3 regions of the Exiguobacterium sp. s95 genome follow, and region 2 is predicted to be linked to each of the others. Evidence: riboswitches for the same ligand, from Rfam matches in the RefSeq annotation. Region 2 holds a riboswitch; each other region holds the start of a gene.
What was found. Region 2 has a riboswitch for S-adenosylmethionine ahead of KNP99_RS12525 (methionine ABC transporter ATP-binding protein). Riboswitches for the same ligand answer to the same signal wherever they lie in the genome.
Positions count from the first base shown of each region.

Region 1: linked by a shared signal. The riboswitch ahead of KNP99_RS05615 (methionine ABC transporter ATP-binding protein) and the one ahead of KNP99_RS12525 (methionine ABC transporter ATP-binding protein) in region 2 are both predicted to bind S-adenosylmethionine.
Region 3: linked by a shared signal. The riboswitch ahead of msrA (peptide-methionine (S)-S-oxide reductase MsrA) and the one ahead of KNP99_RS12525 (methionine ABC transporter ATP-binding protein) in region 2 are both predicted to bind S-adenosylmethionine.

Region 1 covers NZ_JACSMM010000002.1:181,564-192,096, forward strand. The annotation lists gene KNP99_RS05595 (class I SAM-dependent methyltransferase) at 1-281, shown strand, start outside; gene KNP99_RS05600 (S-ribosylhomocysteine lyase) at 285-749, shown strand; gene KNP99_RS05605 (PLP-dependent cysteine synthase family protein) at 746-1,669, shown strand; gene KNP99_RS05610 (bifunctional cystathionine gamma-lyase/homocysteine desulfhydrase) at 1,662-2,828, shown strand; SAM riboswitch class I at 2,888-2,994, shown strand; gene KNP99_RS05615 (methionine ABC transporter ATP-binding protein) at 3,073-4,095, shown strand; gene KNP99_RS05620 (methionine ABC transporter permease) at 4,092-4,757, shown strand; gene KNP99_RS05625 (MetQ/NlpA family ABC transporter substrate-binding protein) at 4,791-5,618, shown strand; gene KNP99_RS05630 (MDR family MFS transporter) at 5,691-6,917, shown strand; gene sufC (Fe-S cluster assembly ATPase SufC) at 7,074-7,859, shown strand; gene sufD (Fe-S cluster assembly protein SufD) at 7,878-9,155, shown strand; gene KNP99_RS05645 (cysteine desulfurase) at 9,157-10,380, shown strand; gene sufU (Fe-S cluster assembly sulfur transfer protein SufU) at 10,370-10,533, shown strand, end outside.
Region 2 covers NZ_JACSMM010000008.1:116,716-127,248, forward strand. The annotation lists gene KNP99_RS12500 (FN3 associated domain-containing protein) at 1-918, shown strand, start outside; gene KNP99_RS12505 (hypothetical protein) at 941-1,297, opposite strand; gene KNP99_RS12510 (CAP domain-containing protein) at 1,657-2,535, shown strand; gene KNP99_RS12515 (MetQ/NlpA family ABC transporter substrate-binding protein) at 3,333-4,148, opposite strand; gene KNP99_RS12520 (methionine ABC transporter permease) at 4,182-4,847, opposite strand; gene KNP99_RS12525 (methionine ABC transporter ATP-binding protein) at 4,837-5,850, opposite strand; SAM riboswitch class I at 5,934-6,040, opposite strand; gene KNP99_RS12530 (aminotransferase class I/II-fold pyridoxal phosphate-dependent enzyme) at 6,103-7,290, opposite strand; gene KNP99_RS12535 (alpha-glucosidase) at 7,457-9,064, shown strand; gene KNP99_RS12540 (MBL fold metallo-hydrolase) at 9,715-10,422, opposite strand; gene KNP99_RS12545 (SMP-30/gluconolactonase/LRE family protein) at 10,530-10,533, opposite strand, start outside.
Region 3 covers NZ_JACSMM010000005.1:102,189-112,721, reverse strand. The annotation lists partial or broken gene KNP99_RS10380 (C40 family peptidase) at 1-12, shown strand, start outside; gene KNP99_RS10375 (putative quinol monooxygenase) at 68-361, opposite strand; gene KNP99_RS10370 (M20 metallopeptidase family protein) at 450-1,622, shown strand; SAM riboswitch class I at 1,693-1,799, shown strand; gene msrA (peptide-methionine (S)-S-oxide reductase MsrA) at 1,907-2,437, shown strand; gene KNP99_RS10360 (DMT family transporter) at 2,837-3,316, opposite strand; gene KNP99_RS10355 (Crp/Fnr family transcriptional regulator) at 3,329-4,006, opposite strand; gene KNP99_RS10350 (DMT family transporter) at 4,018-4,446, opposite strand; gene KNP99_RS10345 (NAD(P)H-dependent flavin oxidoreductase) at 4,804-5,742, opposite strand; gene KNP99_RS10340 (gamma carbonic anhydrase family protein) at 5,826-6,341, shown strand; gene paaX (phenylacetic acid degradation operon negative regulatory protein PaaX) at 6,447-7,334, opposite strand; gene KNP99_RS10330 (enoyl-CoA hydratase-related protein) at 7,411-8,181, opposite strand; gene KNP99_RS10325 (acetyl-CoA C-acyltransferase) at 8,178-9,386, opposite strand; gene KNP99_RS10320 (3-hydroxyacyl-CoA dehydrogenase) at 9,383-10,252, opposite strand; gene KNP99_RS10315 (aldehyde dehydrogenase family protein) at 10,305-10,533, opposite strand, start outside.

The DNA.
Region 1 (10,533 bases), on a different contig from region 2:
AAGAAAAAGGACAGGCCGTCGATTTGATGGCAGCGATTTTACCGGCAGACGGAAAGATCGTCTATGCCGATACGATGTTCGTTTCTGAGGCAGCACGTCTAGAAACGATTGCAGAAGCAAAAACTCAAGGGTTTGACAACCTTGCAGAAGATTTAGAACGCGAATTTTATCCACTGATTCCAGTGATGGAACAGATTTTTACGTCACGCGGATTTAACGTGACATTCACACAATACAATCACTTCGTCTGGCTCATAGAAGCCGAGAAAATGGGGGAATAAATCATGACAATCAAAAAAATGAACGTAGAAAGCTTTAACTTGGACCATACGAAAGTCAAAGCACCATATATTCGTGTAGCAGGCTATAAAGAAGGTAAAGTCGACCAAGTCGTCAAATATGATATTCGTTTCACACAACCGAACGTCGAGCAAATGCCGATGCGTGCGATGCACACACTCGAACATTTACTTGCTGAAAACATCCGCAACTATTCGGACGACGTCATCGATGTTTCGCCAATGGGCTGCCAGACTGGTTTCTACATGGCGATGATGAACTTTGACTCAGTCGAAAAAATGAGTGAACTCGTCGAGAAGACATTGAACGACGTCTTAGCGGCTGAAGTGATTCCGGCACAAAACGAAACACAATGTGGGTTTGCGAGCGCACACGACCTTAAAGGAGCGAAGCACTATGCCGAGAAAATGCTTGCCGGTCGCGACGAATGGGACATCGTCTTCGGATGATCGCGAAGTCAGTCCGCGACCTCGTCGGAAATACGCCACTGTACGAGATTACTTCATTCGATTTGCCTGCTGGTACGCGGATTTTGGCGAAGCTCGAATGGATGAACCCTGGGGGCAGCGTCAAAGACCGCCTCGGTATCCAACTCGTTGATGCCGCAATCGAACAGGGGTACGTGACACCAGGCGGAACGATCATCGAACCGACTGCCGGCAACACCGGCATCGGTTTGGCGCTCGCCGCTAAAAAATATGACTTACAGGTCATTTGTGTCGTCCCGGAAAAGTTCAGTCAAGAGAAACAGACGTTGATGCGGGCACTCGGCGCGACTGTCGTCAACACGCCGACTGAACTCGATATGCAAGGCGCAATCGATAAGGCAAAAGAACTCGGACAAACGATTCCGAACAGTTATGTGCCACTCCAATTCGAAAACGAAGAAAACTCGGTCACTTATCAGCGGACACTTGGTCCGGAGCTTGTGGCGGAACTCGGTCACATCGACTGGTTCGTCGCCGGATGCGGATCAGGTGGAACGTTTGCCGGAACGACGGCTTTCTTAAAAGAACGCTTCGGGACAAAAGGGGCAATCGTCGAACCGGAAGGCTCCGTCCTCAACGGAGGGTCAGCCGGACCGCATAAAACAGAAGGAATCGGGACAGCCAAATGGCCAAGTCTCGTTTCTCGTGATTTAGTTGATGAAATTCATACGATTTCTGATTTGGATGCTTTTACGAAGGTCCATGAACTGGCGGCACGTGAAGGGTTACTCGTCGGCAGTTCAGCAGGAGCGGCACTCGCCGCGGCGCTCGATATCGCCCAGCGCCATCCGGGAAGTACGATTGTCACCGTCTTCGCAGACAGTGCAGAACGGTATTTGAGCCAACAAATCTTTGAAAAGGTGGACGAGACACATGCGTAAAAAAACAGCGTTGATTCACGGAGGAACGGGTGTAGACAAGGCAACGGGTGCCGTTACACCGCCAATCTATCAAACGAGCACATATAAGCAAGAAAAAATCGGTCAATTAAAAGACGGGTATGAGTACTCGCGCACAGCAAACCCGACGCGGACGAGCATCGAACGATTGATTGCTGATCTTGAAGGAGGCGTCCGTGGATTCGCGTTCGGATCAGGAATGGCGGCGATCCATGCTGTCTTCAATCTGCTTCAGTCTGGCGACCACATCGTCATGACGGACGACGTCTACGGCGGAACGTTCCGCTTGATGCAACGTGTCCTACCGAAGTTCAACATCGAAGTGACATTCGTCGATACGACGGATCTCAGCGCGACGGAAGCGGCGATTCAGGACAACACGAAGATGCTCTACGTCGAGACACCGACGAACCCGTTATTAAAAGTGACGGACATCGAAGCGATCGCAGCCATCACGCGTCGTCACGACTTGAAGCTCGTCGTCGACAACACGTTCGCGACACCATACTTGCAACAACCAATCGCGCTTGGGGCAGATATCGTGCTGCATAGTGCAACGAAATACATCGGCGGACACTCGGACGTCGTCGCAGGGCTTGTCGTCGTCAATGATGATACGCTCGGCGAAGAACTCCACTTCATCCAAAACTCGACGGGCGGAATTCTCGGACCGCAAGACAGCTTCCTGCTTGTCCGTGGTCTGCGGACGCTCGGTATCCGGATGGAAGCGATCGAAGAGACAGCACATGAACTTGTCAGCTTCCTGCAAGCGCAAGACGTCGTCTCGAACATCTTCTACCCGGGACTCGCCTCGCATCCCGGTCATACGATCCAGCAAAAACAAGCGACTGGTTTCGGCGGGATGATCAGCTTTGATGTCGGTTCAGCTGCAAATGCAGAGAAACTTGTGGAAGCATCACACTTCTTCACGCTTGCTGAAAGCTTAGGGGCGGTCGAAAGTTTGATTTCCGTTCCGGCACGGATGACACATGCATCGATTCCAGCAGAACGTCGGGCGGAACTCGGCATCACGGATGGTCTCGTCCGAATCTCGGTCGGACTTGAAGATGCAGAGGATTTGAAAGAAGATTTAACGTATGCTTTCAGTCTGCTCGAAAAAGTTTCTGAAAAAACTGTTTGACAAGCAAAATAACCCCTGCTAATATTCAAAATATATTAAAAACAACTAAATACCGATAACTCTTATCAAGAGTGGTGGAGGGACTGGCCCGATGAAACCCGGCAACCGCGGAATTTATTTCCGAAGTGGTGCTAATTCCAGCAGACGAACGTCTGCAAGATGAGAGCAAATGGTTTTGTGTACTGAAAGTGCGCGCGTTTGCTCTAAAACGTGCGCACTTTTTTTATGTTTAGGAGGGACAGTAGTGATTCGTTTACAGGATGTAGGAAAGATTTATCGCTCGAAGCGCGGCGAAGTCGAAGCTGTCGCAAACGTCGATCTCACGATTGAGCGCGGCGAAATTTTCGGGATAATTGGTTATTCCGGTGCAGGGAAGTCAACCTTGATTCGCCTGCTGAACATGTTAGAAGCACCGACAAGCGGTTCGATTCAAATTGACGGTGTCGAGATGACGACGTTACGACCGAAAGAATTACGCGGCGTCCGGAAAAATGTCTCGATGGTCTTTCAGCACTTCAACTTGCTTTGGTCACGAACGGTCGAAGAAAACATTATGTTCCCGCTCGAACTCGGCGGATATCCGAAAGCACGCCGGAAAGAACGGGTCGCCGAGCTGATTCAACTCGTTGGACTCGACGGTCGCGAAGGCGCTTATCCGTCACAACTATCCGGTGGACAAAAACAACGCGTCGGGATTGCCCGCGCACTGGCATCAAACCCGGACGTCTTATTATGTGACGAGGCGACAAGCGCCCTTGATCCGAAAACGACGGACTCGATCTTAGAGTTACTCGTCGACATCAATAAAAAACTAAAACTGACGATCGTCTTGATCACACACGAGATGCACGTCATTCAAAAAATCTGTCATCGGGTCGCCGTCATGGAGGCCGGAAAAATCGTCGAACAGGGTCTTGTTTCAGAAGTCTTCCGGCATCCGAAACAAGCGATGACAAAAGAATTCGTCAAACAACTGACGTCGTCTACAGAAAACGAGTTGACGTTCGCGAAACTTCGTGAGCGCTATCCGACAGGGAAAATCGTCCAGCTGACATTCGTCGGTTCGACAGCAGAAAGTCCGATCCTGGCAGAAGTCATGAAAGATTCGACCTTATTATTTAATATCATCGGCGGGAACGTCGGACAGACGCAAGACGGTGCACTCGGAACGTTGTTCATCCAACTGATTGGTGCGGCACATGAAACACAAGCGGTCATCGCGAAACTTCAAGCGAGTGACGTGGAAGTGGAGGTGGATCACCGATGACGACATTCTTTAACGACCTCGATTGGGAAATGGTCTGGACGGCGACCGGCAGTACCGTTTATATGACAGCCGTCGCGGGTCTAGCGACTTTCATACTCGGTTTAATCATTGGTCTGTTGTTGTATGCGACGAATGAAGACTTATTGTTTAAGAACCGGGCACTGTATTCCGTGCTCAGCTTTTTAGTCAACATCTTCCGTTCGATTCCGTTTATTATATTGTTGATTTTATTGATTCCAGTGACGCTCATCATCGTCGGATCGTTCTTAGGACCAACAGCGGCACTTCCGGCACTGATTCTTGGGGCGGCACCGTTTTACGGGCGGATGGTCGAACTGGCACTGCGTGAAGTCGACAAAGGTGTCATCGAAGCAGCGGAATCGATGGGGGCAACGAAGTTCCAAATCATTTATAAAGTGTTGATTCCGGAAGCACTACCAGCAATCGTCTCCGGTATCACCGTCACGCTCGTCGCGCTCGTCGGTTACACGGCAATGGCCGGAGTAGTCGGAGGAGGAGGACTCGGGGACATGGCATATATCGAAGGTTTCCAGCGTTCTCAAAACGATGTCATCGCCATCGCGACATTGTTGATTCTCGTCATCGTCTTCATCATTCAAATTATTGGTGACCTGCTCGTAAAAGCAATCGATAAACGATAATACTATTTTTAGTTAACTTGGGAGGAATTATTCATGAAACTTTGGAAAAAATTCGTCGGTACAGCAGCAGTATCCGTCTTAGCAGTCAGTCTTGCAGCATGTGGGGAAGAGTCGTCAGGAGACGACGCGAAGACACTTGTCATCGGTGCTTCAAACGTTCCCCATGCTGAAATCCTAGAGCACGTTCAAAAAGAGTATGAAGCAAAAGGCTACAAACTCGAAATCAAAAAGTTCCAAGATTATGTGTTGCCGAACAAGGCACTCGCTGAAAAAGAAATCGATGCGAACTATTTCCAACACGTTCCGTACCTTGAGCAACAGGAAAAAGAGAACAAATCTTATAAATTTGAAAATGCAGGCGGCGTCCACGTTGAACCGCTCGGCGTTTACTCAAAAAAATATAAGTCGCTCGACGAGTTACCGAAAGGTGCAACGATCTTGACGAGCTCAAACGTCGCGGAGCGTGGACGTGTCTTGACGTTCCTCCAAAACGAAGGCTTAATTAAGTTGAAAGACGGTAAGACGACAGATGCTCAGCTTAGCGATATCGCGGAAAACCCGAAGAACATTGAGTTCAAAACGAATATCGAAGCGTCACTCTTGCCGCAAGCGTACAAAAACAATGAAGGCGATGCTGTCCTCATCAACACGAACTACGCGATTGATAACGGTTTGAACCCGTTAGAAGACACAATTGCCCTTGAAGATGAGTCTTCACCATACGTCAACATCATCGTCACGCGTGAAGGTGATGAAAAAGACGAGCGTGTGACGGCATTGCTCGATATCTTACACGAGAAAAAGACACAGGATTGGATTACGAAAGAATATAAAGGGGCCGTCGTCCCGGTCAGCAAATAATTCACTCGAATGATGCATTCTTCCTATATAATGGAAGGATGCATTATTTTTTTAGTTGAAGGGGGATTCTAGGTGCACCGTTTACGACAGTTACATCCGCTGACGATCGGCGTCCTGCTCGGAACATTTTTCTCACGGCTCGGGACGTTCATCACGATGCCATTCTTTGCGATTTATTTATCGACGGTGCTGGAGTTCAGCCCGGTCGATGTCGGCTGGGTCCTCAGTATTTCAGCCGTCTCGAGTCTTGTCATGAGTTTCATCGGCGGGACCTTGTCTGACCGTTACGGCCGTCGGACGATGATGCTGACCGGAACACTCGGCTTCGTTTTCGTCTTCATCGCCTTGGCGCAGGTCGAGACGTTTTGGGCGTTCTTTACCTTGAGTGCCTTGAACGGCGTGTTTCGTTCCATCTTTGAACCATCCGCCCGTGCCCTGATCAGTGACACGACGGATGAAAAAAATCGACTGTTCGTCTTCAACATCCGTTATGCGATGATCAATGTCGCGGCTGCGATCGGGCCGGGGATTGCGTTATTGCTCAGTGCCGGCAATACAGCGATTACCTTCTATATAACAGCCTTTGTTTATCTCGCGTACGGGATTGCGATTTTTATCCTGTTTCAGCGGTATCCGATCACAGAGAGTCACGGCGGGAAAAAAGTTTCGTTCGGCGCAACGGTTCAACTGTTGAAAACGGACGTCGCTTTCACGTTTGCCCTCGCCGGTATCATTTTCGGGATTCTCGGCTACAGTCAGTTCAACTCGACGTTGCCGCAATTTTTGACGACGACGACGTTACTGTCCGGTGGGACTAGTTTGTTTGCTTTATTGATCACGATTAATGCCGTGACCGTATTAATCGTCCAGTACCCGATCATGAAGTTCGGGATGAAGACGTCGCCGCTCGTCTCGATTACGGTCGGGATTGCGACCGTCGCGTTCGGTTTATTCGTCATGGGGAATGCCGGAACGGTCTGGTTGATGATCGGTGCGATGTTCATCTTCACGTGCGGGGAAGTGATGATGTTCACGATGACGGATATCTTGACCGATAGTTTTGCGAAACCGGAATTACGGGGCAGTTATTTCGGAGCGATGGGCTTAACATCGATTGGTCAGTCAATCGGACCGGTCATCGGCGGACAATTACTTTTTTATTTTGGCGCCGATCGTCCGTTGCCGATTTTTGGTTGCTTAGCCCTCTTGACATTACTCGGAATACCACTGCTCTTACTGTCACAGCGGGTTCACAGACGAACGAAGGTGGAAGAAGAGAAAGAAGTCGTATCACTTTAAAGTCATTCTCACTAAAAGGCTTCATTTTGAGAAAAAACCATGAGCGATGACGCTTGAATAATGTGGTATGATTCATTAAGATTAGAATGATACTAAATTAGTAACTCTCGTGAACTGAATCGTCAGACACGAAATGAATAGATGGAGGGATTCTACATGAAGGCTTCACACTTGAAGATTGAAGATCTACACGTCGCAATCGACGGCAAAGAAATCTTGAAAGGCGTTAACTTAGAAATCAAAGGCGGCGAAATCCACGCGGTCATGGGACCAAACGGGACAGGTAAATCAACACTCGCGTCTGCATTGATGGGTCACCCAACGTATGAAGTAACATCTGGATCAGTCACACTCGACGGAGAAGATGTTCTTGAGATGGAAGTTAACGAACGTGCGCAAGCAGGAATGTTCCTCGCCATGCAATACCCAAGCGAAATCAGCGGTGTTACGAACTCTGACTTCCTTCGTTCAGCAATCAACTCACGTCGCGAAGAAGGCGATGAAATTTCACTCATGAAGTTCATCCGTCAACTTGACGCACAAATGGGACTTCTTGAAATGCCAGGCGAAATGGCACACCGTTACCTCAACGAAGGTTTCTCAGGCGGAGAGAAAAAACGGAACGAAATTCTTCAAATGACGATGCTGAAACCAGCAATCGCAATCCTCGACGAAATCGATTCAGGTCTTGATATCGATGCACTTAAAGTCGTTGCAAAAGGTGTTAACGAAATGCGTTCACCTGAGTTCGGTTGCCTCATCATCACGCACTATCAGCGTCTCTTGAACTACATCGAGCCTGATTTCATCCACATCATGATGGGTGGAAAAATCGTCATGTCTGGCGGAAAAGAACTTGCACACCGTCTTGAAGCAGAAGGATATGACTGGGTTAAAAAAGAACTCGGCATCGAAGAAGTCGAAATCGAAACAAAAGCGTAAGACGAGGGAGGAAGCATGATGACTGTAGAACTGAATCTTGCCGTAAATCGCGAGGCAGTGGCAGAACGTGCGACTCGCTTAGGGGAGCCCGCTTGGATGATTTCTAAGCGCCAAGATGCACTTGATCTTGCCCCAACGCTCGCATTGCCAAAAGTAGAAAAAATTAAAATCGGTGGCTGGAACTTCACAGAAGGCACAGCAGATCTTGAGACAGCAACAGGTCTCACGCCGGATATCGAAACATTAATCGGTGAAAACCGTGACCATATGTTGATCACGCGTAACGGACAACTTGTCCATGCGCAAAATAGTGAAGCAACGAACGGTGTCATCTTCACGACGCTTGAGGATGCGATGAAGCATCATCCGGAACTCGTTGAGAAGTATTTCATGACAGAAGGCGTCAACGTCAATGAAGACCGTCTCGCAGCACTCAACGCAGCACTCATGAACGGCGGAACATTCTTGTACGTACCTAAAGGCGTTAAGCTGACGGTACCGATGCAAGCAATCTATACGCTCGAACAAGCAGGCGGCGCACTTTACCACCACGCAATCATCGTTGCCGATCAAGACAGCGAATTGACGTATATCGAAAGCTTCGTCTCTTACGGTGAAGAAGCACATAACGTCAACGTCGTGACGGAAGTGTTCGTCGAAGCGAATGCAAAAGTTCTTTTCGGAGGCGTTGATACGCTTGCGAAAGGTGCTGTCACGTATATGAACCGCCGTGGTGTCGTCAAACAAGGTGCGAAGCTCGAATGGGCACTCGGTCACATGAATGACGGACATACGATCACAGAAACGAAAACGCATCTCGTCGGGAACGATTCGTTCTCAGATACGAAAGCCGTTACTGTCGGTCGTGGCGATCAAAAACAAAACTTCAACGTCCGGACGGATCATTTCGGTAAAGGATCTGAAGGATTCATCTTGATTCACGGTGTCCAAAAAGATTCTGCGACGTCGATCTTCAACGGAACGTCAATGATTCACCATGGTGCGTCGAAATCAAACGGAGTCCAAACGGAACGTGTGCTCATGTTGTCTGAAAAGGCACGTGGTGACGCAAACCCGATCCTCTTGATCGATGAAGATGATGTCATGGCAGGACACGCGGCATCTGTCGGCCGTGTCGACGAACTTCAACTTTACTACTTGATGAGCCGTGGGTTGTCACGTAAAGAAGCAGAACGCCTTGTCGTTCACGGTTTCTTACAACCTGTCGTCTCTGAGCTTGCGATTGACTCCGTCAAGGAACGTCTCGTTCAAGTGATTGAAGGGAAAGTAAACTAATATGGGAATCGATGCATCCATCCGCAATCAGTTTCCGATTCTTGACCAACAGGTTAATGACCGGAAACTCGTCTATTTAGATAGTGCGGCTTCGTCACAAAAGCCGCTCGTCGTCATCGAAGCGATCGACAACTACTACAAGACGGTTCATTCGAATGTGCACCGTGGCGTCCATACGCTCGGAACACGAGCGACGGATGCGTACGAAGGTGCGCGTGAGAACGTACGTCGTTTCATCAAGGCGCAACACCATGAAGAAATTATCTTTACCCGTGGGACGACGACGGCGATTAATATCGTCGCGTCCAGTTACGGAATGGAGCATGTGCAAGAAGGCGACGAGATCGTCGTCACCTATCTTGAGCACCATGCGAATCTCATTCCGTGGCAACAAGTCGCGAAAAAGAAAAAAGCGAAATTGAAATATGTTGATTTGACAGCTGATGGTCGCGTGACGATTGAAGCCGTCAAAGCACAAATTTCCGATCGGACGAAAGTCGTTGCGATGGCACATGTCTCGAACGTCCTCGGTACGATCAATCCAATCAAAGAAGTGGCGCAACTCGCGCATGCCGTCGGTGCCGTCATGGTCGTCGATGCAGCGCAAAGTGCACCGCATCAAAAAATTGACGTCGTCGATCTCGACTGTGATTTCCTGGCGTTCTCTGCCCATAAAATGTGTGGACCAACAGGAATCGGCGTCTTATATGGTAAAAAAGCATTACTGAATGCGATGGAACCGGTCGAATTCGGAGGCGAGATGATTGATTACGTCGGACTTGAAGAATCGACGTTCAAACCATCACCGTACCGTTTTGAAGCCGGTACACCCATCATTGCGGGGGCAGTCGGTCTGTCGGCAGCGATTGATTTTCTAGAAGAAATCGGTCTAGAGAACATCGAAGCCCATGAACGCGAACTCGCCCGGTATGCGATGGCACAGATGCGTGAAATCGATGGATTAACGATTTATGGTCCAGAAGAACGTGTCGGTCTCGTCACATTCAATCTCGGCGATGTCCATGCACATGATGTCGCGACGGTACTCGACATGCAAGGCGTCGCAGTCCGCGCCGGTCATCACTGTGCACAACCACTGATGCGTTGGCTCGGTGCCAGTTCAACGGCACGAGCAAGCTTCTACTTGTATAACACGCAAGAAGAAGTCGATGCCTTAGTGACAGGACTTCGTCAAACGAAGGAGTATTTCAGTCATGGATTTTAACAATCTCGATCACTTGTACCGTCAAGTGATCATGGATCATTATAAAACTCCTCGTAATCGCGGTGCGATCGAGGGAGGCGTGACGATCGATATGAACAACCCGACGTGTGGAGACACGATTCGTTTACAGCTCGCGATCGAAGACGATATCGT
Region 2 (10,533 bases):
AAAGATGGCGGACAGCCAGGCGGAAACATCCGTGTCGGCTTCTTGTATAACCCGGAGCGCGTCTCACTTGCACCAGGTAAAAAAGGAACGGCAACAGAAGCGGTTTCGGTCGAAAACGGCAAGTTGACGAGTAACCCGGGACGGATTCAACCGCTCGACCCGAACTTCGCAAGTTCACGGAAGCCACTCGTCGGGGAATTCCTCTTCAAAGGGGAGTCGTACCATGTCATCGTCAACCACTTTAACTCTAAAGGTGGCGACGGAGCAGACTTCGGTAAAAATCAACCGGTCGTACGTAAGAGCGAAGTACAGCGTCATGCGATTGCGACAATCGTCCAAGATTTCGTCAATGAACTCGAAACAGAAGTCAAAGACTCGAATGTCGTTGTTCTTGGTGACTTGAATGACTTCCAGTTCTCGAAAACACTCGACATCCTCAAAGGAAAGAACTTGTGGAACACGGTCGATGATCTTCCGAAATCAGAACGTTACTCGTATGTCTATAATGGTAACGCACAAGTACTCGATCACATCCTAATCTCGAAAAACTTAAAATCGTATACGTCTTCTGACATCGTCAACATCAACTCGGATTACATGGAAGCAGACGGAAGCGCGAGCGACCACGATCCGGCAATCATTTCGATTCAGGGGATGGAAAGCGCAAAAGCAGTTAATGGTAAAGCAGAAATCGGGAAATGGCGTGCTGTTCAAAAAGGAAAACATATCTTCATCGAGCGTAAACTTGCAGGAAACTGGGATAAAGCAAGTGAGACACACGCTGATCAGCAAGGTGAACTTCTTGAGCTACGTGTTTCTAAAGACCGTCCTTACATCAAGGTGAAAACGAAAAAAGGAAATACGGTTTGGTTAGAATTATCGAATGGGTATAAATTGAAAGAAACAGATAAGTATTAAGTAAAGAGGCTTAAAAGCGGACTTAGCGGTCCGCTTTTTTGTGTGTTCGGATAAAAAGAGATAGGAAGGAAAGGCTACTGATTGAAAAGGTGAGGAGCAGGGCAGTTTCAAGAGGAAGGATCCGAAACATGTACATGAAGTGGATGATGATTAAGGTAATAATCGTGGCGAGACCGACGATAAAGTTCTTCCGTAATAAGTTTCCGACACCGGGAACGAGCAGTTCGAATCCGAAACGTTGGCTATAGTGAACTTCGTCATGTGCGTTCGCGAGACTAAAGGAGACCGTCAACACAACGAGAATCATCCAACCTGAAAACAAGTACTGCTGAATCGCGAGAAACGTAATCGATTCATAGATAAAGTAGAGAAGAATCATGGCATACTCCTTTTGATGGATATTATATGGACAAACACGTATTTTTTTTCCTTACGATTCCTAATATTAGCTAGGTGATGAAAGAACGGCAATAAGATTTGCAAAGAATGAAAATAAAAGAATGTTCACACATTTCAACAAGAGGGGAAAATAGTTCATTTTCTGTACGATAATGAAATGAGAATGGCTTCGGACTAAGTTGTCAGACCTTTAAAGGCGATGTTACTAAAATGTGTCTGTGTTGTGAACAAGTCGAATGAATCATGTGATTTTCTTAGAATGGATACTCTGACTGTTCGAACGGTTCAATTTCTTTTAAAATAAGGGTAATGCAAGAAAGAAGGAGGCGGACCAGCAGGATGAAAAAAGTATTAGTCCTCGGGGTAATAGCATTTGCTTTCTTTGGTTGCGAAAGCGTTCCAATCGAACAAGCGGAGGCGGAGTACCCGAAAAGTGGGGGAAAGCTGATTGATGCATATACAAGTGAGTACCCGGGATACAAGTGGGAAGTCAGACGGACAGCGACAGAGGAGTTTGTCGCACTGACGAAAGACGGGAAAGATTACGGGAAGTATCGTTTCCGGGACGGCGTGACGACGCAAGGCGCGACGTTAAATAAAGATACGGAAGCGACGCTTGCGAAAAAAGGCTGGAAGGTCGTCAAGTCCTATCGAAAGGGAAATACGAACTACATGCTGAACCTTGATCACGCAGCCGTCTATGAAAAGAACGATAACTACGTGACGTATTTCTTTGATCAATATGATAAAAATCGCGTCAAAGCAACACTGGCGATTCCGAAGGACGTCGAAGCGAAAAAAGAAGGGTTCTATGGTGCTGCTTCAAAAGCATTACGGACGACGGATGAGAAATTGATGTTACGCCTGATGAACTGGGAACGTGCCGAATACAAGAAACCTGCATTGTCGCCGTATACAGCATTAAAACCGGTCACGCGCGGACACAGTGAAAACATGGCGGAGAATAACTTTTTCTCGCATACGGATCCTGAAGGCCGTGACCCGTTCGCCCGGATGAAGGCAGAAGGCATTCGCTTCTCGATGGCGGGTGAAAACTTATCGATGGGGTATCCAAATGTCTTCGCTGCTCACTGGGGATTGATGAACTCAAAAGGGCATCGTGAGAACATCATGCAAAGCGGCTTCAAACAAGCGGATGTTGGAGTGGCGTTTAGAAAAGATGCACCGTACTTTACGATTAACTTTAGAACACCGTGAAAATAGCACGAACTAAAGTAAAGCCTAGGTTCTCGTCAATGGGAACCTAGGCTTTTTGGTTTGTCTTGAGTCCCGGGAAACGTGATATCTTACGAATCAAAAAACGTAGGTGGTTGATATAAGTGGTACGAAAGATTCTTACTTCCCGTGCTTTCCTCGGGCGAGGCGCAAGCCGTTGCCTCTTTCCCTTACAGGTCAAGATGCAGGGTCTCGCCTGCCTCTGACAGCGCAAGCGAGCCTTGCGCTTTTTCCCGTAGGAGTCACGATGAAGTGAATCTTTTTTAGCTTTTCTATATAGAAGGAGATACTAGAAATCCTGTGATGCGTCGCGTTTCCTGACACGAATCGCTTTCGAGCGAAAGAGCAAGCAAGCGCAACCCTGCAGTGAAACGAAGCGGCGCGAAGGCTTGCCGCTCGGAGACGATTTGGGAAGGATGGGCGACGCATTCTACGAATCAGAAAATATGTGGTGTCAGTCGGTGGAAATGAATGTTAAGAGGCGAAAAGATTCCTGCTTCTCGTGCTTTCCTCGGGCGAGGCGCAAGCAAGCCTTGCGCTTTTTCCCGTAGGAGTCACGTGGAAGCAAATCTTTTTAGGCTTTCTAATGGAAGAAGACCTGAGAAAGGCTGCGATTCGGGAAGAGGGGAGCGACGAGTAACAGAGATACTATCGAAAAAACGGACGGCCCACCCCTGTTATTGAAAGGAGGTGGAGCCGTCCGGTTTTTTATGGCGTTTACCCTTTTAAGAAGTGGCAAGACGAAGGTGTTTGCGTAAAAGTCAGACAGACACTCCTGCTCAATTCGCCCAGTCTGGTTTGCTGAATCCTTTGAATGATTTTTCGATCACTTCATTAAAATCATCCGATTTGACGACAGCGGTTAAGTCTTTGGCCAGTTGTTTGTCTTCGTCACTTGTCTTAACAGCGACTAAGTTGCGGTACTGCTCGTTCATCGTCTCGAGTGCGAGTGCATCGAGTAAGTCGAACTTCGCAGCAAGTGCGAAATTTCCGGGAACAGCTGAAATATCAACACTTTCGACAGCGCGTGGGAGCTGAGCGGCTTCAAGCGGTTTGATGACGAGTTTCTTTGGATTTTTGATGATGTCCTTTTCTGAGACGGTCAATGGATCGGTATCTGCTTTTAGTTCAATCCAACCTTGATCCGCTAACAGGTTCAAAGCACGTGCCTGGTTCGTCGGATCGTTCGGTGTCGCGACTTCAGCACCTTCTTTGACATCGTCCAACGTTTTATAGGACTTGCTGTATAATCCCATCGGTGCGGTTGGGACAGTGATCAACCCTGTGAGATCGAGATTTTTTTCTTTCGCAAACGTTTTTAAATAAATCGAGTGCTGGAACAGGTTGGCATCGATATCACCGCTCCCGAGGGCAAGGTTCGGTTGAATGTAATCACTGAATTCGACGATTTCGACTTTGTAGCCTTTCTTTTCGAGTCCCGGTTGAATCGCTTCTTTGACCATATCGCTATACGGACCACTCGTCGCCCCGATTTTGATGGACTTCGTTTCTTCATTTGCACTGCTGTCACCGCATCCGGCTAAGATGCTTGCTCCTAATAATCCTGTTGCTAAAAAGGCATAGCGTTTTTTCATCGTAATCTCTCCCTTGCGTTCTCTATTTGTAAGTTATCGTTTATCGGCGACACGTGCGAACCGGTTGCCGAGTGCCTGAATGACTTGAATGATGACGACAAGCACGACGATCGTCATGATCATGACGACGTTATCGTACCGGTAATAACCGAACCGGATCGCGAGGTCACCAATTCCGCCGCCACCGACAATCCCTGCCATCGCTGAGAATCCGATCAGACTGATCAAGGTCAACGTCAAGCCTTGAATGATTCCGGGCAATGCTTCCGGAAGGAGAACACTGATAATGATGCGAAGCGGTTTCGCCCCGCACGCTTCTGCTGCTTCAATCAAGCCGGGTGGAATCTCACGGAGTGAGGTTTCGACGAGTCGGGCGAGAAACGGAATCGCGGCGACGCTCAAGCTGACCGAGGCGGCAGCGGGACCGATCGTCGTCTTCGTGATGAGTTGCGTCAATGGAATCAAAGCAACGAGTAGGATGATGAATGGTAACGAGCGGACGATGTTGATGGCGAAGTCCAACGTCGTTCGAATGAAAACGTTTTGGAAAAAGAGTCCGCGGTCGGTGATGAATAATAAAATCCCGAGTGGAATTCCGATGATGATGGCGAAGGCGAGTGAAATGCCGACCATGAAGGCCGTCTCTCCGAGTGCTTTCGTTAAGTCGGGAAGCATTGTCGTAAACCGGTCAAGCGACATCTTGAATCACCTCGATTGCGTGCAACTGTCCCTCGAGCCAGGTTAAGGCACGATTCACGTGCAGTGTCGGTCCCGTCAAACTGACGATTAAGACGCCAAACGCGACGTCCTGAATGTAGTCGACCTTCCCATGCAGGATGCTGACTGCGATATCGAATTGTTTGATGGCTTCAGATAAGGTACTCTCACCTGTTTTTTCACCCGTGAACTGAAGTCGAATGACTTTGCCGGGTGTCGTCCGTAAAATCCGTTCCGGCAACTCGATTTGGAGTGCCGTATCGACGTAATGTTTTGTGACCGGATGTTCGGCTTGACTAAATATGGCGTAAGTCGAAGCGACTTCGACGACTTCACCGTGCGCCATGACGGCGACGCGGTGACAAATTTGTTTGACGACGTCGATTTCGTGGGTGATGAGGATGATCGTCAAACCGAGCCGGGCGTTCAAATCTTTCAGTAAATCGAGAATCTGGAGCGTCGTCACGGGATCGAGCGCTGATGTCGCTTCGTCACAGAGTAAGACGTTTGGATTGTTGGCGAGCGCTCGTGCGATGCCGACGCGTTGTTTTTGTCCACCACTGAGTTGGCTCGGGTAGTTCGTCTCGAATCCTTCGAGTCCGACGAGTGCCGTTAATTCTTGAATCCGTTTCGGGAACTCACGCCGTTTGACACCGGCAGCCTTTAAGGCGAACGCGATATTGTCGGCAACGGTGCGGGACTGAATCAGTTGAAAGTGTTGAAAGATCATACCGACCCGGAGACGGAGTTTGCGGAGAGACGTTTTGGAGACACGTGATAGATTGGCTCCGTCTACTATGACCGTACCGCTCGTCGGTGTCTCGAGTCCGTTAATCAACCGTAAGAGTGTACTTTTTCCGGCGCCGGATTCACCGATGATGCCGAAAATTTCCCCTTGTTCAATCGTTAAGTTGACATCGTTTAATGCAAAAATCGGTGTACGGTCACGGACAAATTGTTTTGTGATGTGTGCGAACTCAATCATGATGTTTCCCTCCCTATACAAAAAAATCGCTTTTTTCCAGTTAGAGAGCAACCAGAAAAAAGCGACGAATTGTAGAATTTCGTAACTTATCTCTCAGAACAAAAGAAGTTCTGTAGGATGTGGCACCGTTCCATTACTGGTGGTTGCCGGACGTCGTTGGGCCTAATCCCTCGGTCGCTCTCGATAAGTAGCTATGCTGTTGGGATTTACTTTAACGGAAATGATTCCCATCTGTCAAACGTTTTTTCAGAATTATTCGGCAACGGCGGTTTGGAAGAGCTGAAGGGTCCCGATTCGTTTGACAGCCTCGACGAGTCGGTCGACATCGGCAATCAGACTGATCCGGACGTAACCTTCACCGTATGTACCAAAGAAATGACCCGGTGTCACGGCGACGTGCGCTTCGTCGAGCAGGTGATCGGTGAAGCTTTGTGACGTGAAGCCGGACGGAACAGGGAGCCAGACGAAGAACGAACCACCCGGAACCGGTCCTGCCCAGCCGATTTCGTTTAATGCACCGAACAACGCATCGCGTCGCGTCTCATACAAGGCGCTCAGTTCACGGACACATGTCTGGTCGCTTGAAAGTGCGACCGTCGCTGCATGCTGGATCGGTGTGAAGGCACTGACGTAAAGGTGTTCCTGGTATGTTTCGATGCTCGCGATGACGGACGGATTACCGATTGCAAAGGCAATCCGGAAGCCGGACATGTTGAACCGTTTAGAGAGTGAAAACAACTCAATCCCGACATGCTTAGCGCCTTCCGTCTGGAGGAAACTCCGCGTCGGACCATCGAAACTGATCCCGCCGTACGCTAAGTCATGGACGACGCAAATGTCATGTGCATCAGCGAACGCGACCGTCTGTTCAAAAGCCGCTGCCGTCGCTGTCGCACCGGTCGGATTACTCGGATAGTTGAGGAACAACATCCGGGCTCGTTCGACGTCAAGCGAATCGAGGAGATCATAGTCAGGCAAAAAGCTATTTTCAGCGAGAAGCGGAAGCGTGATCGGATACGCACCGGCAAGTGCTGCGCCCGATAAGTAATCCGGGTAACCTGGATCCGGGACGATGACCCCTTCACCGGGATTGACGATCGTCTGCGGAAGGGCGACGATGCCGGCCTTGCTTCCGAGTAAAATCGCGACTTCTGTCGCCGGATCAACCGACACGCCAAATTCTGATTCATAAAAATTAGCGACGGCCTGTTTTAAGAAATCATGTCCGCGAAACGGCGGGTATTGGAGATTGCTTGCATCATCGATGGCTTGTTTTAAAGCATCGAGAATATGTACGGGTGTCGTTTGGTCCGGTGTTCCTTGACCAAGCGTGATGACGTCGTGTCCTGCGGCTTTGACGGAACCGATCCGTTGGGCAAGTTCTGCGAAGACGGGATCGGGCAAGCGATCGATGGCGATCGATGGGGCGAAATGTTTCATCTCTGTTCCTCCTTCGGGTATTGTCGTCAAGAATAGCGAATTTTCAGTCAAAATGAAAGAGGTTTTTTAAAATCCCTTAAAAATTAGAAGAACATTCCAATTTCAGACGACGTTCTTGATACACTAGACAAGTAATCGATCGACTACTAGACGGGAGATGGAAAAGATGAATCGGACCTGGTGGAAAGAAGCCGTCGTTTATCAAGTGTACTGGCGGAGTTTTAACGACTCGAATGGAGACGGGATGGGGGACTTGCGGGGCGTGATTGAAAAGCTTGACTACATCGCCTCACTCGGGGTGGATGTCATTTGGCTTAACCCCTGTTATACATCACCTGATATCGACAACGGTTACGACATCGCTGACTATTACGGCATCATGGAGAAAGCCGGCACGATGGCAGATTTGGACCAGCTGATTGAATCGGCGCATGCGCGCGGCTTAAAAATCATTCTCGATCTTGTCGTCAATCATACAAGTAATCAACATCACTGGTTTGAGGAGTCGCGCCGTGATCAAACGAATGATAAGTCAGATTGGTACATTTGGCATGACGGGGAAAAAGGAACACCACCAAACAATTGGCGGTCGTATTTTGCGCCGAGTCCATGGACGTGGGATGAAGGACGGCAACAGTACTATTTTCATTCGTTTGCTTCAGAACAACCTGATTTGAACTGGGAACAGCCTGCCGTCCGTCAATCTGTCTACACGATGATGCGATGGTGGATCGACCGAGGCATCGATGGTTTCCGGATGGATGTCATTAACTTGATTAAAAAACGAGCGGCGTTTGACGATGTGGAGGATCCGTTTGACTTGTCCTACTTAGGCAATCAACCGGGAGTCCATGAATTTTTACAGGAGATGCATCAGGAAGTTCTTGCGGGGAAAGAATTGTTTACGGTCGGGGAGATTCCGTTTGTCGGTCCCGAAGATGGGCTGTTATATGTCAGCGAAGAACGTCAGGAGTTACAGACGTTGTTTCATTTCGAAGTCGCCGATGACATGGAAGAAATGGACCTGCTGCGGTATAAACAGATTCAAAAACGGTGGTATGATGCGCTGTACCCGAAAGGCGTCGCTTCACAATTTTTGAATAATCACGATCATACAAGACAAGTCACGCGCTTCGGTAGCGAGTGCTATCGTGTCGAGAGCGCCAAGTTACTCGGCTTGATGCTACACACGTTACCGGGTATCCCGTATGTCTATCAAGGAGAAGAAATCGGGATGACGGGTATTCGTTTCTCGGATGCTTCTCTGTACCAAGACGTCGCCTTCCGTAATCGTTACGAGGAGCGCGTCGCAGCGGGAGAGCCGAGTGGCACTGTCTTGTCATCGATGCAGCTACGGGCGCGGGATAATTCGCGGACACCGATGCAATGGGATGATAGCCGGGCAGGCGGATTTACGACAGGGGCACCATGGATGACGGTCAATCCGAACTATAAAACAATCAACGTGCAGGCAGCTGAACAGGATCCGCAATCGGTTCTCGCGTTTTACCGGGAGTTGATTCAATTACGAAAAGAACATCCTGTCATGGTGTATGGCGTGTATCGTGATTTGGCGATTCAGGATCCTTATCTTTACGTATATGAACGGGAATTCGCAGGGGTGACGTGGCGAATCGTCTTGAACGTCCATGATGAACAGGTCGAAACGACATTCGCCTTACCGAATGAACAGTTACTTCTCTCGAACTATGAAGAGAGTGCAAGTGAGATCTTACAGCCCTATGAGGCGCGTCTGTACCAAACGAGTCGGTGAAATAGTGAAGGGTCTCATCTTAGGAAAATACAAGAAAGTGACACGCTAGAAAAAGTGCCGTGGTTTTGAGGAACATTCTGATCGAGGGTCATGACAAGAGTTAGGTCCCGCTGATTTCGAACGGGCTGATGAAAAAAGAAGGAGCTGACTCAAGAGTCGCTCCAACATCAATCAGAGTGACGGACGGTTTTGTTATCCTCACCGCGAATCGCGCTACCTTTTCCCACAGGGGTCGAGGATGAACGTTCCCGTCCTCCATTAAGTAAATGGCCGATGACCCACTTTTGACGGGATCATCGGCCATATCTGTACAAATGTTTATTGTTTCAGATAGTTGAGTGTTTGACTGAGATACGTATGGAAAAAGTCCTGATTCCTTTTAATCGAGAGTGGTTCCCGCTTTTGAGTCAGACCCTTTGAGCGTGTAGAAAAACGTGTGCGAGAAGTGAATACGCTATGTCTAGATGCGATCAGTTCCTCGTCTCGTCTTCAAAGCGACAGGGGCGCGAACGATTGCTTTTTTCGGTTTAATGCGATTCAAGACGGATTGCGCTCTAAATCGGCTGCATGAATTGTCTATACTTACGCTTTTACCTCCCGCACTTCCTGCTTTTTAAGCAAGGTAAAGGGTTCGGTAGATTGTTGTGGGATCAGCGTTTTAACAATTGTTCAAACCGATCGACAGCTTCACGCATTTCATAGCTCGGTGCGAGAACGAGAGGACCATGTCCAGTCGCAAGGATGTCGGGCGTCAGTTCCGTCAATTGATGGGCGGACTTCAAGGCGACGTCTTTATCCCAAGTCGCTAGAGCAGGGAACGGGAACTGCCAGCGCGTATCGCCGGAAACAGCGATTCCGCCTTGTGTTTGGAAGGCATCTCCGGCAATCAACGTCCGACTGCCTTCATGCCATAAGGAAATCGAGCCCGGGGTGTGTCCGGGAGACGTAATGACGCTCAGGCTTCCGACTTGTTGGCCGCTTTCAAGCAGACGGTCTGGTCGTGTCTTGATGTTTTTCGGGATGCCCCCTTTTAAGGGTGTCGTCTCTCCTTCACGAAGCGATTCGTCACCGCTAAGAAGCGCTGCGTCGCGGTAACTGATTGCCACTTCGGCGAGTGGAAAGGCATTCGCTAAGAAGTCGAGTGAACCGACATGATCAGCGTGGGCATGCGTCAAGATGATGGAACGTAACGGTTTGTGATGGGACTTGATGACGCGATGGATTGCTTTGGCGTTCAGTGAAATCCCGGTATCAATCAAGGTCAGGCTGTCGGCTTCTTCAAAAAGGTAACAGTTGACCGGGAAAAAAGATGGTGTCGTCTGTAATTGATGGAGTCGTTCAATCGTTGAGATCCGCATAGCGTTTCACTCCCTCGTTAAAATAATCGTCGATACTTTAGTATCACCTGTTTTAGTACAGACGTCTACAAAAAAACTCCTCGACTGGACCGAGGAGTAAACAAAAATTAA
Region 3 (10,533 bases), on a different contig from region 2:
AAATCAATGTAATGATTAAAAAAACGGACCTTCCCTAACCCGGGAGGTCCGCTTCTTTTAGCTAACATTAAAATGTCATTTCCGCATATTTCGTAACTTGGCGATCGATTAAGTACAATTCGATTTGTTCGCGATACGCTTTATAGTGGTCTGACGCAATATGCGCTTCTAACGCTTCTTCATCTTGATAGACTTCATACAGCATGAACTGATGTTCATCTTCAATCGATTGATGTAAGCTATAACGCAAGCACCCCGGCTCGTTTTGTGAAGCTTTGTAGACCGTACTTAAAATCGGAAAGACTTGATCGGCTAAACCTGCTTTGACTGTGATGACCGCGTTGACAATCATTTCTCCCATGACTTGTTTTCCTCCTCATCATTCATTACTCCTATCTGTACCCGTTTTATAGAAAGTCATACCTCAAAAACCTGAAAGGATGATTATGATGCAACAGCAACTCTTCACTCAACTCGATCAACTCGAACAACAAATCATTGAAAGACGTCGTGATCTGCACCGTCACCCGGAACTCTCTTTTCAAGAAGTGCGGACACCAAACGCCATCGCCTCATTTTATGATGAGCTTGGTCTCCCTTACCGCAGGAACGTCGGTGGTAGCGGGATCGTCGCGACCCTCAAAGGAAAACATCCTGGAAAGACCATCGCCATTCGGGCCGATTTCGATGCCCTGCCACTGCAGGAGGAAACGGATCTCGCCTTCCGTTCGATTCATCCGGGTGTCATGCATGCGTGTGGACATGACGGACATACGGCGATTGCACTCGGTCTTGCCTCGGCCTTTACAGCACTGCAAGAAGACCTTCACGGAACAATCGTATTCATTCATCAACACGGGGAAGAAGTCTTCCCGGGTGGTGCCATTCAAATGATTGAAGACGGCTGTCTTGACGGGGTCGATGCAATTTTCGGTACGCATCTCGAAAATGACTTACCTGTCGGAACAATTGGCTATCACGCAGGACATACGCTGTGCGCCATAGATGAATTCGAAATCGTCGTCCACGGACAGGGTGGTCATGCGCAAGCCCCTCATAAAACACAAGATGCACTCGTCGCCGGGGCACAACTCGTCTGTAATCTCCAACACCTCGTCAGTCGGCGCGTTGATCCGTTTTCACCTGCCATCATCGCAATCGGTTCATTCCACGCCGGAACGGCTCCGAACATCGTTACTGGTGAGGCACGGATTGTCGGAGAAATTCGAACATTTGACGAAGCGCTGCGTCACCAGTTACGACAGCAGGTCGATTTGGTTGCCCGGACGACGTGTGCCGGAATCGGTGCGAGCTATTCCATCGACTTTACGACGGGTTATCCTTCCCTTTGGAATCATCCGGTAGAAACAAATCTCGTTAAAGAAGCGACGGCTTTCTTAGGTGAGGCATCTGTCAAAGAACTCAAACCGATGATGGCAGCCGATGATTTCGCCTATTATTTAGAGCGTATCCCAGGAAGCTACTTCTTTACGGGGTCCGCCAAAACGGATGGGAGTACGATTTATCCGCAACATCACCCGAAATATGAAATCGATGAACAGGCATTGCTCATCGGCGCAAAAGCCTTAGGTGCAACCGTCCTGCATGCTTTAGAATCTTAAGGATTGACTTTGTCGTTTTAGAGATGCTATTATCACATCAATGATAACGAATTTAATCAACTTCATATAACACTTATCAAGAGTGGACTGAGAGATCTGGATCGATGACGTCCCAGCAACCTGCCTTCAGTGGCAAGGTGCTACGACCAGCAAAGCGCAAGCTTTGGTTGATAAAAAGCGACGACTCCTTTTGCAACCAAGCAAAGGAGTCGTTTTCGTTTTCTCGCTGTCAGAGCACGAATGATTATAGGGCGACTACCGCCAGCGGAAAGGACGAGATATAGATGGAAAAAGCAACATTCGCAGGAGGCTGTTTCTGGTGCATGGTGACACCATTCGAAGAACTGCCCGGTATTCACGGAATTGTTTCCGGTTATACAGGAGGACAAATCGAAAATCCGACATACGAACAAATAAAAACAGGCACGACCGGTCATTCGGAGGTCGTCGAGATTACATTTGATCCGGCGTTATTCTCATACGAGCGGTTACTCGAACTTTACTGGCCGCAAACGGATCCGACTGACGCCGGCGGACAGTTCCAGGACCGTGGGACACAATACGCACCTGCCATCTTTTATCATACGGAAGAACAGCGCCTTGCTGCGATTGCTTCACGTGACGCGCTTGCTGCGAGCAATCGCTTTAAGCAACCGATCGTCACACGAATCGAAGCGGCACAAGCCTTCTACCCAGCAGAAGACTATCATCAAAACTTCCACAAAAAGAATCCGGAGCACTACAAAAAAGACCGGAAAGCATCCGGTCGCGATGAATTCATCGATGTGGCTTGGAAAGAAGAAGTATCTGTCTAAACTAAAAAAAGCCCGCTCTTCGCGTGGGCTTTTTTGTTTGCAAATAAACGCTTATGAAGAGTGAGTATGCTATAACGAAAGACAATCAGTTTGCGCTTCCCTGTTTCGCCTCGTCTTCAAAGCGATTCGAGACAGATTGTGCTCTAACACTACTCTATGATTTTCTCTGCGGTACACCCTGAAAGCTTCGTTTTTCGTTGACTCCTACGGGAAAAAGCGCGTGAACACGCGCTGCCAAGAGGCTGGCAAGACCCTGCTCGTTGTCCGTGAGGTCAAGGAGCAACGGCTTGCGCCTCGCCCGAGGAAAGCAACGAAAAGAACGAATCTTTCATTCCACAACTACTGATTCGTCTTCGCGCTAAAAAATCGACTTTATACTGCCAGAGTTAACCGTAAGAATTACGATACCTTTTCCGACAACTCATCCGAAGATTCGATTTCTACGACTTGATATCGTTTCAACACAAAAATACCGGCTAGCATCACAAGCAATCCAGCGACTTGTCCGAGCGAAAGCTCAAGTTCCGGTAAACCGAACCAACCGAACAAGTCGACACATAATGCAAAACTCAGTTGCGAAATCAAGACGACCGAAATCGCAATCGATGGACCGAGCAACTGAATCCCGCGCATCACACAAAATACGACACCGACACCGACCAGACCACCGAATAAATAAAGCGGTTCGACCGTTTGAATGTTCGAGAATGTGCCACCCCGAAATACGAGTAGCGCAAACAGTGAACCGATGAACCCGACAAAAAAGACGAGGGTCGTCGTCGCCCATGCCCCGAACGCATGACTCATCCGTGCATTCAATACCGTCTGTAAACTAATCATCATTCCTGCCGTAATCGCACAAAACATACCTAGTCCCATGCTAGCCCCTCCTTATTCGTAACTATTTCCGTTCGCTTTTTCTTTAATCCGCTCTACATCTAAAATAATGATTTTCCCGCGTCGTCTCGCCAAGATTTCTTCTTCACAAAGTGTTGAGATGATACGGTTTAAATGACGGTAACTCGTCCCGAGCCAATCGGCGACGTCATGGAGATTCGACGTTCGCATCTCTTGATAAAACAGACTGTCGGAAACGTCCGAGGTAATCGATAACAGATATCCGGCAAATCGTTCTTCGACCGAATAGAGGACATGAAATGATGCTGATTTCGAGTCCGCGTACCACTTGGTCGTAATGACCCGCAGTAAAAATTGTAAAAAGGTGTTCGTCGTATTGTGCTCACGTAAGATCGCATACGGAATGCTGAGTGCCACGACGTCCGTAATCACCTCGATGGTATTCAAGACTTCCCGTTGATTGATATATTCCGCATCACCAATCACCGTCATCGCCTTTTTAAAGCGTAAAATCCGTTGTTTCCCTTCAGCCGATGCTGCAGAGATTTTAATTTTTCCTTCGACGATGAAATACATCCGGTCAATCGGTTCACCCGTCACACATAACAGGTCCCCTTCCGAAAACGTTTCGATGCGTAAATAGCCTTTACTGGTCTCCGTAAAAATATCCGCTAAGTCGTACTGTTTTAAATAGGTCTCAATCGTCTGCATAGGCCCTCCCTTTAGGACAGTGAAAAAATCGCAACTCCGGCAAGCATCAAACTGATCCCGATCCACTGTCCCCGGTTACTCCTTTTTTTGATGACACCAAACCAGCCGTTCAAATCAATCACGAATGCACATAAAATTTGTGCGACGAGCAACAAACACATCGCCCACGTCATGCCAAGTAACTGAATCGACGTCAGTTCGGTCACGACGACGAGTACGCCAAGCAATCCGCCACTGGCATAGAGGAGCGGAAGCTGTCGAAAACCGCCGATTTTCCGGTCACGAACCACACTATAAATCGCTAAGCACCCCATCAATCCGACGAAATGAACGATCGTCACCGAAAACCACGGACCAATGGCATCTCCTAAACGGGCATTAAAAATCCCCTGCAACGCAATGAATAGTCCACTCATTAATGCGAATATAACTCCCTGCACTTTAAGGCACCTCCTTTTGTTTCTTCTGTTATGAGTAGACACTATTTTCACCTTATCTGAAAAGGACAAATGTCCCATTTTAAAAAATTGTATAAAAAAAGACGGATTGCCCGTCTTCAGCGTGTAGATAATCGATTAAGAGGCGTAACCATGCGATATCGGGATGCAATCCGTTCGCGCTTCCCCGTCTCGCCTCGTCTTCAAAGCGGTATCACCTAAAAAGCGTCACGTTTCGTTGACTCCTACGGGGAAAGCAACGAATAACGACGCTTGATCTCCCGATCGCACGTTGTCTACAGTCCGAAGGCGGATTGTTCGTCTTCCCAGGAACAATCCGCCTTACTGATTACTGATCCATTACATATAATCGGCCCGCACCCGTTCAATTTGCGTATACGCTTCCTGTTGCATCCGCTCGAATAATTCAGATACGGTCGGAATATCTGTAACGAGACCAGACACGAGACCGGCGTTGACATACCCGTTGACCTCGTCACCATCGACCGCACCCGTCACGTGATACGCTTCTGTCGTCTTCGCGTTAAACTCATCAAGCGATGAAACACCTTGTAGTGCAGCAACGTACGGTCCATTTAACACACGCCGGACACGGCCGACGGAACGACCGATGATTCGTGTCTCAAGATCCGTTGCTTCTACGAGATGGTTCTTGTAGTTCGCATGAACAGCTGCTTCTTGCGTCGCAATCAGCCGCGTACCGAGTTGAACACCGGATGCACCAAGCATCCAAGCGGCTGCAAGGCCACGACCGTCTCCAATTCCACCAGCCGCGATGACGGGAAGCGTGACCTGATCCACGATTTGCGGAACCAGTGTCAGCGTCGTCAGCTCGAGCGGTGAATTGATACCTGCCGCTTCCACACCTTCTGCAACAAGCAAATCGACCCCGGCCGTTTCTGCCTTTAATGCATGTTTGACTGACGCGATGACCGCAATCGTCGTAATTCCGGCCGTCCGTAAACGTTCAGTATAGGGTGCTGGGTTTCCGGCTGATAAGGACACGACCGGAATCTGTTCTGCTATCGCTAATTCAATCAGGGCTTCCGTATGCGGCGAGACACCAATCGCAATGTTCAAGGCAATCGAATGCGTTGTTAATTGACGGGTCTGCTCAATCAAACGGCGCATTTCTTCCGGCGAACGTGTGCCACAACCGAGTGTTCCTAAACCACCGGCATTCGAGACGGCTGCCGTTAAGGCAGCATGACTGACATTTCCCATTCCGCCTTGGATGATTGGAACGCGGATTTGCAGTAACTCACATAATCGGGACATCGTCTTCCTCCAATCTGCTGTTTAAGAATGGTATACTAAGTAAGACTGAATTGAAATTCATTAATCGGAAAAGAGGGATTTTTATGAATATTCCATATCGTGATACGACACCTAGACTTGCGGAGACCGTCTTCGTGGCGCCGGGAGCATTCTTAATCGGTGACGTAACGATCGGTGAAGAGTCAACGGTTTGGTTCAACGCCGTATTACGCGGGGACGAAGGACCGATTACAATCGGGAAGCGTTGCAGCATCCAGGACAACGCGACGATTCATTTATACGAAGGGGCACCTGTCATCGTCGAAGACGAGGTGACGGTCGGACATAATGCGATTCTCCATGGCTGTCGCATCGGTCGCAGATCGATCGTCGGCATGGGGGCGACGGTCCTTGATCACGCCGAAATCGGTGAAGAATGTATCATCGGCGCCAATACGTTGATTCCCCCGGGCAAGAAGTTCCCGCCCCGCTCCTTGATTGTCGGGTCCCCCGGTAAAGTCGTGCGGCAGTTGACACCAGCTGATCTCGAGATGATTCAGGAATCAATCGACTCCTATGTTGATAAAGGTTACGCCTTCCGGGAACAGCTCGGACAATAACTGTTTTCCACATGCGAAAAGTGAACTTCCAGAAGACCGGAGTTCACCTGTAATAGATTCATTTCTCAATTGACGCTACGGTCGTAAGCACAAGGTTACTTGCGCTTACGACCGCTCCGCAAACAATGGATGCTCCGACGCATCGTAGTCAGCACTTTTTTGTGTCACGTCGTGTGTCTCTTTGAAAATCGACTCAAAAAATCGGCTGGCCGGTGCCGCAAGCAGGCGATAGTATTGTTCGAACAATACTGCCGCATGGTGTCCGTTCCAGGCATCCGGAAGTAATTCTTGCGGCAGACCAGGATCCGTAAACAAAAACTTCCGGTATTCATGGACGAGCTTCGTCCGTTCGACAAAACACTGTTCCTCATCCATCTCTCCGAGTTGGATTTGGCTTTGGTGGACGATGTAACGCCGGCTGTACTCAACGATGAATGCTTCGTACCGCGCTTGCAACTCGTCGAGCGGAAAAGCACGTTCGACGAGCGATTGATCTTGTTGCGGTCCGTGGTATTCACCGACAAAAAAATCAACGTATTCGGTAATCTGATACGCCTCGATCAGACGTGTCGCTTCTTTTTCAAGCGGGTTCGGAGAAATCCAGACCCCGTTTGATAAGTTACCGAAACCACTCCACGTCAGTTCCTTCCGCAACTCATCCCGAATCTGACGTTTTTCCTCCGGAATCGTATACATCAATGTCCGCCATTTCCCATCCCAGACGTGTGGCGTCGACTTGTAAATCCGCCGCGCCGCCTCTTCCATCCGTTCGACCCCACGGTCCGTCAGCGAATAAAAACTTTTTGTCCCTTGTTTTTCAGAAATCAACCATCCTTGCTTGACCATTCGTGAAACGGCAACGCGAACGGCTTGTTCGTTATGTCCGAACTCCTTCAACAACCGAATCAGACTTCCCACCCAAACCTGATTCCCGTAGTGCCGGATGTAATCGCCATAAATCGTAAAAATCATCGATTGGGTATTCGCACTCATGTCATTCACTCTCTCTTTGATATAACGTTTTTTTGTGTACCGTTAGTATACGTGTTATTTCAGGTGGCGACCATCCTCATCTCCCTTGAAACTGCGGTGTTCGCTTCTCAGCAAAGGCGCGGAGTGCTTCAAGCCGGTCCTCGGTCGGAATGACTGCCTCATAGGCTTCCGTTTCAAGTCGTAAGCCGTCAGCGAGCGACACATTCATTCCGCCATCGATCGCTTGTTTCGCCTGACGAATGGCAATCGGCCCATTGCGGAGCATCGCTGCTGCCAGTTCAAAGCAAGCCGGTAACAACGCATCCTTTGTCGCGACGACTTGCGAGACGAGCCCGTATCGTTCTGCCGTCTCGGCATCAATTTTCTTCGCCGTAAAGATCAGTTCTTTCGCCCGTGTCTCCCCAATCAGACGCGGAAGGCGTTGCGTCCCACCTGCTCCCGGGATGATACCAAAGCTCGTTTCCGTCAGACCGACCAACGCGCCGTCGACGATGATCCGGAAATCGCAGGCAAGCATCCACTCAAATCCCCCGCCAAGCGCGTGACCGTTAACTGCTGCAATCGTCGGTTGAGGCAACGCCGCGATGCTCGCAAAGACTTCACGGATTGCCAGCACATTCCGCCGGACTTCTGTTTCATTCAGTGTCACCCGCTCTTTTAAGTCAGCACCGGCACTAAACGCTTTCCCTGTCCCGGTAAATACGACGACCCGGACCGATTCGTCCGTTTTGACGGCATCCACAAGTTCCTGTAGCTCGACCAGCGTCGGATAATCAAAACAATTCATCCGTTCCGGACGATCAATCCGAATCAGCGCAAGTTGTCCACTTCGTTCAAAATGAATCATGTCAGTCCCTCCCGTTCGACTATCAAGGCGATTCCTTGTCCGACCCCGACACACATCGTCGCCAGCCCGTACGTCCGGTTCGTCCGCTTCATTTCATGCAACAAGGTCGTCAAAATCCGGGCACCACTTGCACCGAGTGGATGACCGAAAGCGATCGCCCCTCCGTTGACATTGACCTTGTCTGCATCAAGACCAAGTTCGGCAATACAGGCTAAACTTTGTGCCGCAAATGCTTCATTCAGTTCAATCAGGTCGAGTTGCTCGATTGTCAGTCCTGCGCGCCGTAACGCTTTTTTTGTCGCGTCAATCGGACCAATCCCCATGACGGCAGGTTCGACACCTGCCGTCGCACTCGCCCGGTAAAACCCGAGCGGCGTCAGTCCAAGCTCGCGTGCGTGTTCTTCGCTCATCAACAGCAAGGCTGATGCACCATCATTGACACCTGACGCATTCCCCGCCGTGACCGTTCCGTTTGGAAACAATGGGCGCAATGTACCGAGCTTCTCGCGCATCGTCTCCGGTCGCGGGTGTTCATCTTGACTGACCTCAAGCATCGCTCCCCGTTTATTTGCGTAACGAACAGGAACGATTTCGTCCGCAAAACGTTGACTATCGATCGCCTGTTTTGCCCGGGACTGACTTGTATACGCGAAGTCGTCCTGGGCATCCCGGCTGATTCCGTAACGCGACGCGACATTTTCCGCCGTTTCCGGCATCGAGTCGGTTCCGTATTGTTCGGCCAGCCGTTCATTGACGAACCGCCAGCCGATTGTCGTATCGTATAACGTTTGATTGCCACGCGGGAACGCCGCATCCGGTTTCCCCATCACGAATGGAGCACGCGTCATACTTTCCGTCCCGCCGGCGATATAGACGTCGCCTTCGCCTAAGGCAATCGCCCGTGCGGCTGCGATGACAGCATCAAGTCCGGAACCGCATAGCCGATTCATCGTCGTTCCGGCGACGCTGACCGGTAAACCGGCAAGTAAGCCCGACATCCGGGCGACATTCCGATTGTCTTCGCCCGCTTGGTTGGCGTTGCCGAAAATGACTTCTTCAATTGTTTCAGGGGCAACTTGTGTATTACGGGCGAGTAAGGCTTCGATGACGACTGCTCCTAAGTCATCCGGCCGGACGTCTTTTAACGCCCCATTGTACCGTCCGATCGGTGTCCGGACGGCGTCGATGATCGCGACACGCCTCATGGTGCCTTCACCCCGCTTTTCGCATAGTCATATACTCCGCGTCCCGTCTTACGACCGAGTCGTCCCGCTTTGACGTATTGCTCGAGCAATGGAGCCGGACGGTATTTTTCTCCGAGCTTCTCATGTAAGTAACGTAAATTATGCAGGCGCGTATCGAGCCCGACTAAGTCTCCCAGTTCGAACGGTCCCATCGGATAATTTAACCCGAGCTTGATCGCCTTATCGATTTCTTCCGGCGTTCCAAGTCCTTCTTGCAGCATGTAGAAGGCTTCGTTACCAACGAGGGCACTGATCCGTGACGTGACAAACCCCGGGAATTCCTGAATGACGACCGTTTCTTTCCCCATCCGTTCGGCGACGCCCGTCAGTGCCGTCACGGTCTCATCCGACGTCTCAAGTCCACGGACGAGTTCGACGAGCGGCATCAGATGAACCGGATTAAAGAAATGCATCGCCATGACACGGTCCGGTCGCATCGTAAACGAGGCGATTTCCGTCGGACTCATCGTCGATGTGTTCGTCGCGAAAAAACATGCCGGCCGGGCTGCGGCTTCAATCGTCCGGAAGACGGACTGTTTAATCTCGAGCCGTTCCGGGACGGCTTCAATCACGAGATCGGCGTGTGCTGCGGCCGCTGTTAAGTCTGTCGAAAAACGAAGGTGCAAAAACAGTTGTTCGACTTCATCCGCCGACATCTTCCCGCGGACGATTCCTTTTTCGGCAATCCGTTCCAACTCCTGTTTGGCAGAAGTGAGCAAGGCAGTTTCGATATCGACGAGTGTGACTTCGAATCCTTTTGCGGCTGCGACGTAGGCGATTCCGCGCCCCATGACGCCTGATCCAACAACGACAATCTGATTAATCATCTGAATTCCTCCTTATAAAAAAATGTGCGGACTCGCGTCCGCACGTTGGTGTTTACAGTCCGAACGGATTAAGCGGACGGCTTCCGTAATACGATAAGATACTTTTCGTTTCCGTATATAAATCAAGCGTTTCGATACAGAGTTCACGACCGAAACCGGATTGTTTGTAGCCACCGAACGGCGTACCCGGGAAGGCGGAGAACGGACAGTTAACCATGACAATCCCGGCTTTGATTTGGTTCGCGACTCGTGTCGCCCGCGCCCCGTCCTTCGTCCAGACC